One region of the Polaromonas sp. LjRoot131 genome, then DNA from elsewhere that is predicted to be linked to it. Evidence: riboswitches for the same ligand, from Rfam matches in the RefSeq annotation. Region 1 holds a riboswitch; the other holds the start of a gene.
The links. Region 1 has a riboswitch for thiamine pyrophosphate ahead of thiC (phosphomethylpyrimidine synthase ThiC). Riboswitches for the same ligand answer to the same signal wherever they lie in the genome.
Positions count from the first base shown of each region.

Region 1 (3,844 bases):
GGCGATCAGGCCCTGCTTCACGTCGTCGCGGTTCGGCAGGCCCAGGTGTTCCTTGGGCGTCACGTAGCACAGCATGGCCGTGCCGTACCAGCCGATGTTGGCCGCGCCCATGGCCGAGGAGATGTGGTCGTAGCCCGGCGAGATGTCGGTGATCAGCGGGCCCAGCGTGTAGAAGGGCGCCTCGAAGCAGGCCTCGAGCTGCTTGTCGACGTTTTCCTTCACCAGCTGCAGCGGCACGTGGCCCGGGCCTTCGATCATCACCTGTACGTCATGCTTCCAGGCGATCTGCGTGAGTTCGCCCAGTGTGTGCAGCTCGGCGAACTGCGCTTCGTCGTTCGCGTCGGCAATCGAGCCGGGCCGCAGGCCGTCGCCCAGCGAGAAACACACGTCGTAGGCTTTCATGATCTCGCAGATCTCTTCAAAGCGTTCGTACAGAAAGCTTTCCTTGTGGTGAGACAAACACCACTTGGCCATGATGGAACCGCCGCGCGAGACGATGCCCGTCAGCCGGTTCGCCGTGAGCGGCACATAGGCCAGGCGCACGCCGGCGTGGATGGTGAAGTAGTCCACGCCCTGCTCGGCCTGCTCGATCAGCGTGTCGCGGAAGATTTCCCAGGTCAGGTCTTCGGCCTTGCCGTTGACTTTTTCGAGTGCCTGGTAAATCGGCACCGTGCCGATGGGCACCGGCGAGTTGCGCAGAATCCATTCGCGGGTTTCATGGATATTCTCGCCGGTCGAGAGGTCCATCACGGTGTCGGCGCCCCAGCGGATCGACCAGACCAGCTTGTCGACTTCTTCCTCAATGCTCGAGGTGACCGCCGAGTTGCCGATGTTGGCATTGACCTTGATCAGGAAGTTGCGGCCGATGATCATCGGCTCGCTCTCGGGGTGGTTGATGTTGTTCGGGATGACGGCGCGGCCGCGCGCCACTTCATCGCGCACGAACTCGGCCGTGATCTGCTCCGGGATCGCGGCGTTGAAGGAATGGCCTTTTTTCGGCATGCGCTCGGTGGCCAGGCGTTCGGCCAGCTGCGCGCGCACCAGGTTTTCGCGCACCGCGATGTATTCCATCTCCGGCGTGATGATGCCTTTGCGCGCGTAATGCATTTGCGACACGTTGGCGCCCGCCTTGGCGCGGCGCGGCACGGGCGCATGCGCCATGCGCAGCGCGGCCAGGGCCGGGTCGTTCAGGCGTTCGCGGCCGTAGGCGCTGCTGATGCCCGGCAGGGCCTCGGTGTCCTGGCGCTCGTTGATCCAGGCGCCGCGCAGCGGCGGCAGGCCGCGCGTGATGTCGATGGGAGAGGCCGGGTCGGTGTAGACGCCGGAGGCGTCGTACAGGCGCAGGGGCGGGTTGGCTTCGCGGCGCGGCTCACCGGCGCCTTCGTGCACCAGCGTGTCGGTCAGCGTGACCTCGCGAAAAGGCACGCGGATGTCGGGGCGCGAGCCTTCCAGGTAGATCTTTTTCGAGCCGGGAAACGGCGCGCGCGTGATGCGGCTCGTGAGGTCTTGGGTGTCAACGGTGAGTCGGGTTTTGGCCATGTGGTTCTCCAGGAGGTGGGGTGCCTGCTGGGGAGCCGGAGGGTCCATGGGCGGCGTCTGGGGGTGCCGCTACGGAGTGCCGGAGCCAATTGCGTTGTTCCCTACGCGGGGATGACCCCGATCAGGTTCAGCGGGTCTCGCATACTGCGATCTCAGCCTTGGCATTCCTTACGAAACATCCTTGGCACCCCGACAAGCTGCATGCATTGTATGCACGCCAGCCCATCCTGGCAACGACAGCAGCTACGGGAGGTTTTCCCTGAAGATGACTTGACTGCGTACGGCGTCGACACCGCTCATTACGTCGCGCCCATCGCGCAGGTTGGTGAACATGCGCACGCAGCTCATCATGGCCGACTGCGGGCTTTGGGTGATCACCGCGTCCATGCTGCCGTCTATCAGCATGGCGCGCGTGTCGGGCGTGAGGCCGTGGCCTATGAAGACCACCTTGTGCTCGCGCCCCATTTCTTTCAGCGCGCGCGCCACGCCGTCGGAGGCGCCGCCTATGTTGTAAATGCCCGCGAGGTCGGGGTATTGCTCGAGCAGCGTGCGCGTCTGCTCATAATTTTTCTGCGCATCGTCCTGCCCTTCGCGCAGGCCCACCACCTGCAGCGTGGGAAACATCTCCTCGATCACGTGCAGGAAGCCGGCCTCGCGCTCCTCGTGCGCGCGGTAGCTCAGCGAGCCGGCGATCAGCGCCACCTTGCCTCCGCGCGCGCCGGGGGCGATGAAGCGGCCCACCAGGTAGCCGGCCGTGCGCCCGGCGGCGCGGTTGTCCAGGCCCACATAACCGGCGCGCTGAGAGCCCGACAGGTCCGAGATCAGCGTGATGGTGGGCACGCCCTTTTCGGCGAGTTCGCTGACGGCCTCGCGCACCGCCGGGTGTTCCAGGGCCATGAAGGCAATGCCCTCGCTGCGCTTGCCCTGCTGCTGCAGGCTGGCCGCCAGCTGTTGCGGGTTGAAGCTTTCAAACAGCTCGGTGCGGCATTTCACGTTGAAAGGCGTCAGGTGTTCCTGCGAATAACCGACCGTATCACCCAGCATGCGGATAAAGCGGTTGCTGCCGTCGGGCAGCAAAAACGTCAGCCGCATGGGCGGCGCCGCCAGCGCGGCATAGAGCCCCGTCTCGGGCAGGTAGTCCATCTCGGCCGCGGCCTTGAGCACCTTTTGCGCGGTGGCCCCGCGCACGCCGGGGCGCTGGTTCAGCACCCGGTCTACAGTGGCGGTGGAAACGCCGGCGGCGCGCGCAATGTCGACCACGCGTGCCCGCTGCTGCGGCCCCTCCAATCCATCAGGGATAACCCTCATACATCAAAATCCATCATTTTTCTCGTTTGACGACTGAATACCCTGCGCCTATCGTTGCGCTGCTTTCACCCAATGATGCATCAAATTGCATCAAAACAAAACTGGAGACAAACCATGACTGAAGTCACCCGCCGCAGCGTGCTGCGTACCCTGTCCGCCGTTCCTGCCGCCGGCATCGCCGCCGCCCTGCCTTCCATGGCCCGCGCCGCCGAGTTCTCCTACAAGTACGGCAACAACCTGCCCGTCACCCACCCGCTCAACATCCGCGCCCAGCAGGCCGCCGACCGCATCCTCAAGGAAAGCAACGGCCGCGTCGAGATCAAGATCTTCCCGAACAACCAGCTGGGCGGCGACACCGACATGCTGGCCCAGGTGCGCTCCGGCGGCATCGAGTTCTTCACGCCCTCAGCGCTGGTCATCGCCACGCTGGTGCCGGTGGCCGCCATCAACGCCGTGGGTTTTGCCTTCAGCGACTACAACCAGGTCTGGGGCGCCATGGACGGCAAGCTGGGCGCGCATGTGCGCGAGGCCATCAGCAAGTCGCGCCTTTATGCGTTTGAAAAAATGTGGGACAACGGCTTCCGCCAGACCACCAGCAGCAAGGCGCCGGTGACCACGGCCAAGGACATGGACGGCCTGAAAATTCGCGTGCCGGTCAGCCCGCTGTCGATCTCCATGTTCAAGGGCCTGGGCGCCGCGCCCGCCAGCCTGCAGTTCAGCGAGGTCTATTCCTCGCTGCAGACAAAAATCGTCGACGCGCAGGAAAACCCGCTGCCCATCATCCAGGTCGCCAAGCTCTATGAAGTGCAGAAGTTCTGCTCGCTGACCAACCACATCTGGGACGGCTACTGGTTCATCGCCAACGGCCGCGCCTGGGACAAGCTGCCCGCCGACCTCAAGACCATCGTGGCCCGCGCCATCAACGAAGCCGGCCTGCAACAGCGCGATGACATCAAGAAGCTCAACGAGACCGTGGTGGCCGATTTGCAGTCCAAGG
Region 1 is NZ_CAXUPF020000002.1:184,349-188,192, forward strand. Features, by position in the region: gene thiC (phosphomethylpyrimidine synthase ThiC) at 1-1,539, opposite strand, end outside; TPP riboswitch at 1,621-1,741, opposite strand; gene ACSQ27_RS11310 (LacI family DNA-binding transcriptional regulator) at 1,783-2,847, opposite strand; gene ACSQ27_RS11315 (TRAP transporter substrate-binding protein) at 2,962-3,844, shown strand, end outside.

Region 2 (3,844 bases), on a different contig from region 1:
TCGATGCTGCCTTCGACCACAAGCTTGTAGACAAACACCGGCTGATCCTGCCCCAGCCTGTGGGCGCGGGCCGTGGCCTGGGCTTCGACCGCGGGGTTCCACCAGGGATCCACATGGATCACAGTGTCCGCGGCGGTAAGGTTCAGCCCGACACCGCCGGCTTTCAGGCTGACCAGCAGGATGGGCACAGTCTTCGCCTGGAATTTGCGCACCAGCGCGCCGCGCTGTTGCGGCGAGGTATCTCCCGTCAGTGAAAGCCAGGGCAGTTGCAGGGCGTCCAGCTCGGCCTCAATCAGCGACAGCATGCCGGTGAACTGCGAAAACACCAGCACGCGCCGGCCCTCGGCGACCAGTTCGGGCAGCATGCCCCGCAGCAGTTCGAGTTTGGCGCGCCCCATGGTCCTGACGGGTTTCACGCCTTTAAGCAGGTAGGGGTCGCAGCAAACCTGGCGCAGCTTGAGCAGCGCATCCAGGATGGTGATCTGCCCACCGGCAAAGCTGTTGCGGGCCAGCACGCGCCGCACCTGGATGTCTGCCGCCACCCGCACGCTTTCGTACAGCTCGCGCTGGCGGCCCTGCAGCTGCACACGCTTGATGACTTCGGTGCGCGGAGGCAATTCGGCGGCGACCTCTTCCTTGCGCCGGCGCAGGATAAAGGGACGCACGCGCTGGGCCAGCAACTGGGCGCGCAAGGTTTCGCCGTTGGTTTCTATGGGCCTGCGCCACTGGCGCGCAAAGCTGCGGGCATCGCCCAGGAAGCCGGGCATCAGGAAATCAAACTGCGTCCAGAGTTCGCCCAGGTGGTTCTCCAGCGGGGTTCCCGTCAGGCACAGGCGGTGGCGGGCGTTCAGCCGGCGCAAGGCACGCGCGCTACGGCCTGCGGCGTTCTTCACCCACTGGGCTTCGTCGAGGACCAGCAGGTGAAAGCGCTGGCGTTCCAGCACCTCCACGTCACGCCACAGCAGCGGGTAGGTCGTCAGCACGAGGTCGTGTTCGGCCATGCGTGAAAACGCCGTGTCCCGAGCGGGGCCCTGCAAGACCAGCACGCGCAGGCCGGGCGCCATGCGGGCGGCTTCGGCCTGCCAGTTGAAGACCAGCGAGGTGGGCACCACCACCAGCGAAGGCTGCGCCATGCGGCCGGCCTGCTTTTCGAGCAGCAGATGCGCCAGGGCCTGCGCGGTCTTGCCCAGGCCCATGTCGTCGGCCAGGATGCCGCCCAGTTGCTGGGCGCGCAGATATTGCAGCCAGGCCAGGCCTTCCAGCTGGTAGGGCCGCAAGCGGACACCCAGGCCTGCCGGCGCCGGCACGGGCTGCGGCTCACCCGCTTGTTTGAGTTGCCACGCCAGCGTGCGCAGCCCGGCATCGCCTTGCCACTGCCAGGCGCCCTGCAGGCCGGCGCGCCCGGCTCCGGTGTCCAGGGCGTCAAGACGCCAGGCGTCCCAGGGCGACAGCCGCAGCGGCCCCTCCCCTTGCCCCCGCTGTGGGTCGGTCAGCAAATCCAGCATGGCGCCCACAATGCCCTTGATCAGGGCGGCCGGCGCCTCGATGCGCTTGCCGCCGGGTGCGCGCAGCAGGATCACGGCCGTGTCGTCAATCGCAAAGACCTGGCGGGCATTGAGCCAGCGCGGGTCGCGCCGCAGCAGGTCGGCCAGCATGGGCGCCAGGTCCAGGGTCTGGCCGTCGACTTCCACGCCCAAGGTCAGCAGCCATGAGCCTTCGCGCGCGGGCAGGCCCAGGCCGGTCACCACCGGCGCACGGCCGCGCAGGGGCGCCGCCACCTCCTTGCCCAGCACCTCGCCGGTGTCTGGGCTGACGATCAGGCGCCAGGCGTCCACCGGCACGCTCTCGTGCGCAAAGCCCGGCCGGACGACGACGGCCCAGCCCTGGGCCTGCAGGGCAGGCAGTCGCTCGGCCCAGAAATCGCCGAAAAAATCCTCCTGCAACAGCGACCACAGCTGCTCGTGGCCGGTGGCGGCCTCCTCGCTGCGCCACTGCAAGGTGTCGGCCGGCACAGGATGAAGGCCGAGTGTCCAGAGGCTGTCCAGCGCCTCGGCCTCGGCCGCCAGGTCGCGCTGCATGAGGACTTCCCTGCCCTGGGCGTCGTCCAGGGCCTGGAGGGGCGCGGCGCGGCTGTTGAGCACCGTCTTGGGGGCCGGCGTTTCCCAGCGCAGGCCGCCTTCGGTGGCATAGGTCCAGTCCACGCGCGCCACGGTGACGCTGTCGCCGCGCGGGCCGAAGGGCCCGGCGGGTTTCATGCCCAGCAAGCCGTCGCCCCGCGTGAGAGTCTGCAGCGTGAGGCGCGGGCGAAACCGGCCCGGCACCGGGGGCTGGCGTTTCACCGCGGCCATGGCATGTGTTGGCAAAAATGCATGGGCCTGATTGTCCACGCGGCCGTGTCCTGTCGGGGCGCAGTCAAGACCACCAGAATGAATCCGCCTACAATTTGCGCAGTGCCCGCAAGGGCGCTTTCGCTGGGGGTGTTGCTGTGGTTCGCAAGCGCGGACGGCGGCGGCTGAGAAAGTCCCTTTGAACCTGATTGAGGTAATCCTCGCGCAGGGAAGCATGTTCTGTAGTCCCGCTGTCTTGCGGGGCTCCAGGCAGGCCGACCTCGCATTGACGACGATCGGAACCGTTGATGACCACCACATCCACTTCTGCAACCGCGGACAACACCGCGCTCACGCCCCTGCCCGCGGGTGACCGCCTGTTCGGCTGGAGCGACCATGCCGCGCTCTGGCTCAGCCTGGGCGTGGGCCTGCTGGTAATGCAGATAGGCGCTTACCTGGTGCCGGCCCTGGGCACACAGACGGCGCTGGCGGTGATCGTCTGCGGCTCCATCCTGGGCGCGGGCCTGCTGGCCTGGACGGCCAAAATCGGCTGCGACAGCGGTCTTTCGAGCGCGGGGCTGATGCATGCCACCTATGGCAGCAGCTTTGCACGCCTGCCGGTGCTGCTCAACATCGTGCAGCTGATTGGGTGGACCACCTTCGAACTCGTGGTGATGCGCGACGGCACCGTTGCCATCGCCCGCCAGTCCGGCAGCTTTGCCGGTGCCTTGTGGCCGCTGCTGGCCACGCTACTGTGGGGCGCGGTGCTGCTGGCGCTGCTGTCGGGCTCCATGGTCAAACTGGTGCGCAAATTCATAGGCCGCTACGGCCTGCCGCTGGTCATCGCCTCGCTGCTATGGCTGAGCTGGCAGTTCCTCGTCAAAGCCGATGCGCAGGGGCTGGCCGCGCTCTGGAATCGGCCCGGCACAGGCGGCATGAGCACCTTGTCAGCATTGGACCTGGTGATCGCGATGCCGGTCTCGTGGCTGCCGCTGGTGGCGGATTTCGCGCGCCACGGGCGTGACGGCAACAGCGCCCTGCGCGGCACCTGGCTGGGCTATGCCATCGCCAATATCTGGTGCTACGCGCTGGGCGTGCTGGTGGCCGTCACGACGCCCAGCACCGACCTGGTCGCCGCGCTGCTGCTGGCGCAAGGCGGGCTGGTCGCGCTGGGATTGATCCTGATCGATGAAGTCGACAACGCTTACGGCGACCTGTACTCGGGCTCGGTGGCCGGCCACAGCCTGAAGCCGGCCTGGAGCGTGCGCCGCTGGGGCGTGGGCCTGGCCCTGCTGTGCACCGCGTTGGCGCTGGTACTGCCCATGCACAGCCTGGAGCCGTTTTTGCTGATGCTCAGCTCGGTGTTCGTTCCCTTGTACGGCGTGATCCTGGCGCGCCTGGCCGGCACGCCTCACATCGCCTCGCTGGTGGCCGGGCGCAAGGTGAATGCCAGCGCCGTCGCGATCTGGCTGCTGGGCATTGCCTGCTACCACCTGTGCGCGAAGTTCGCGCCGGAT
Region 2 is NZ_CAXUPF020000001.1:1,631,843-1,635,686, forward strand. Features, by position in the region: gene ACSQ27_RS07655 (DEAD/DEAH box helicase) at 1-2,348, opposite strand, end outside; TPP riboswitch at 2,464-2,576, shown strand; gene ACSQ27_RS07660 (purine-cytosine permease family protein) at 2,636-3,844, shown strand, end outside.
Region 2: it holds a riboswitch for thiamine pyrophosphate, as region 1 does, so the genes downstream of both, ACSQ27_RS07660 (purine-cytosine permease family protein) here and thiC (phosphomethylpyrimidine synthase ThiC) in region 1, are expected to answer to the same signal.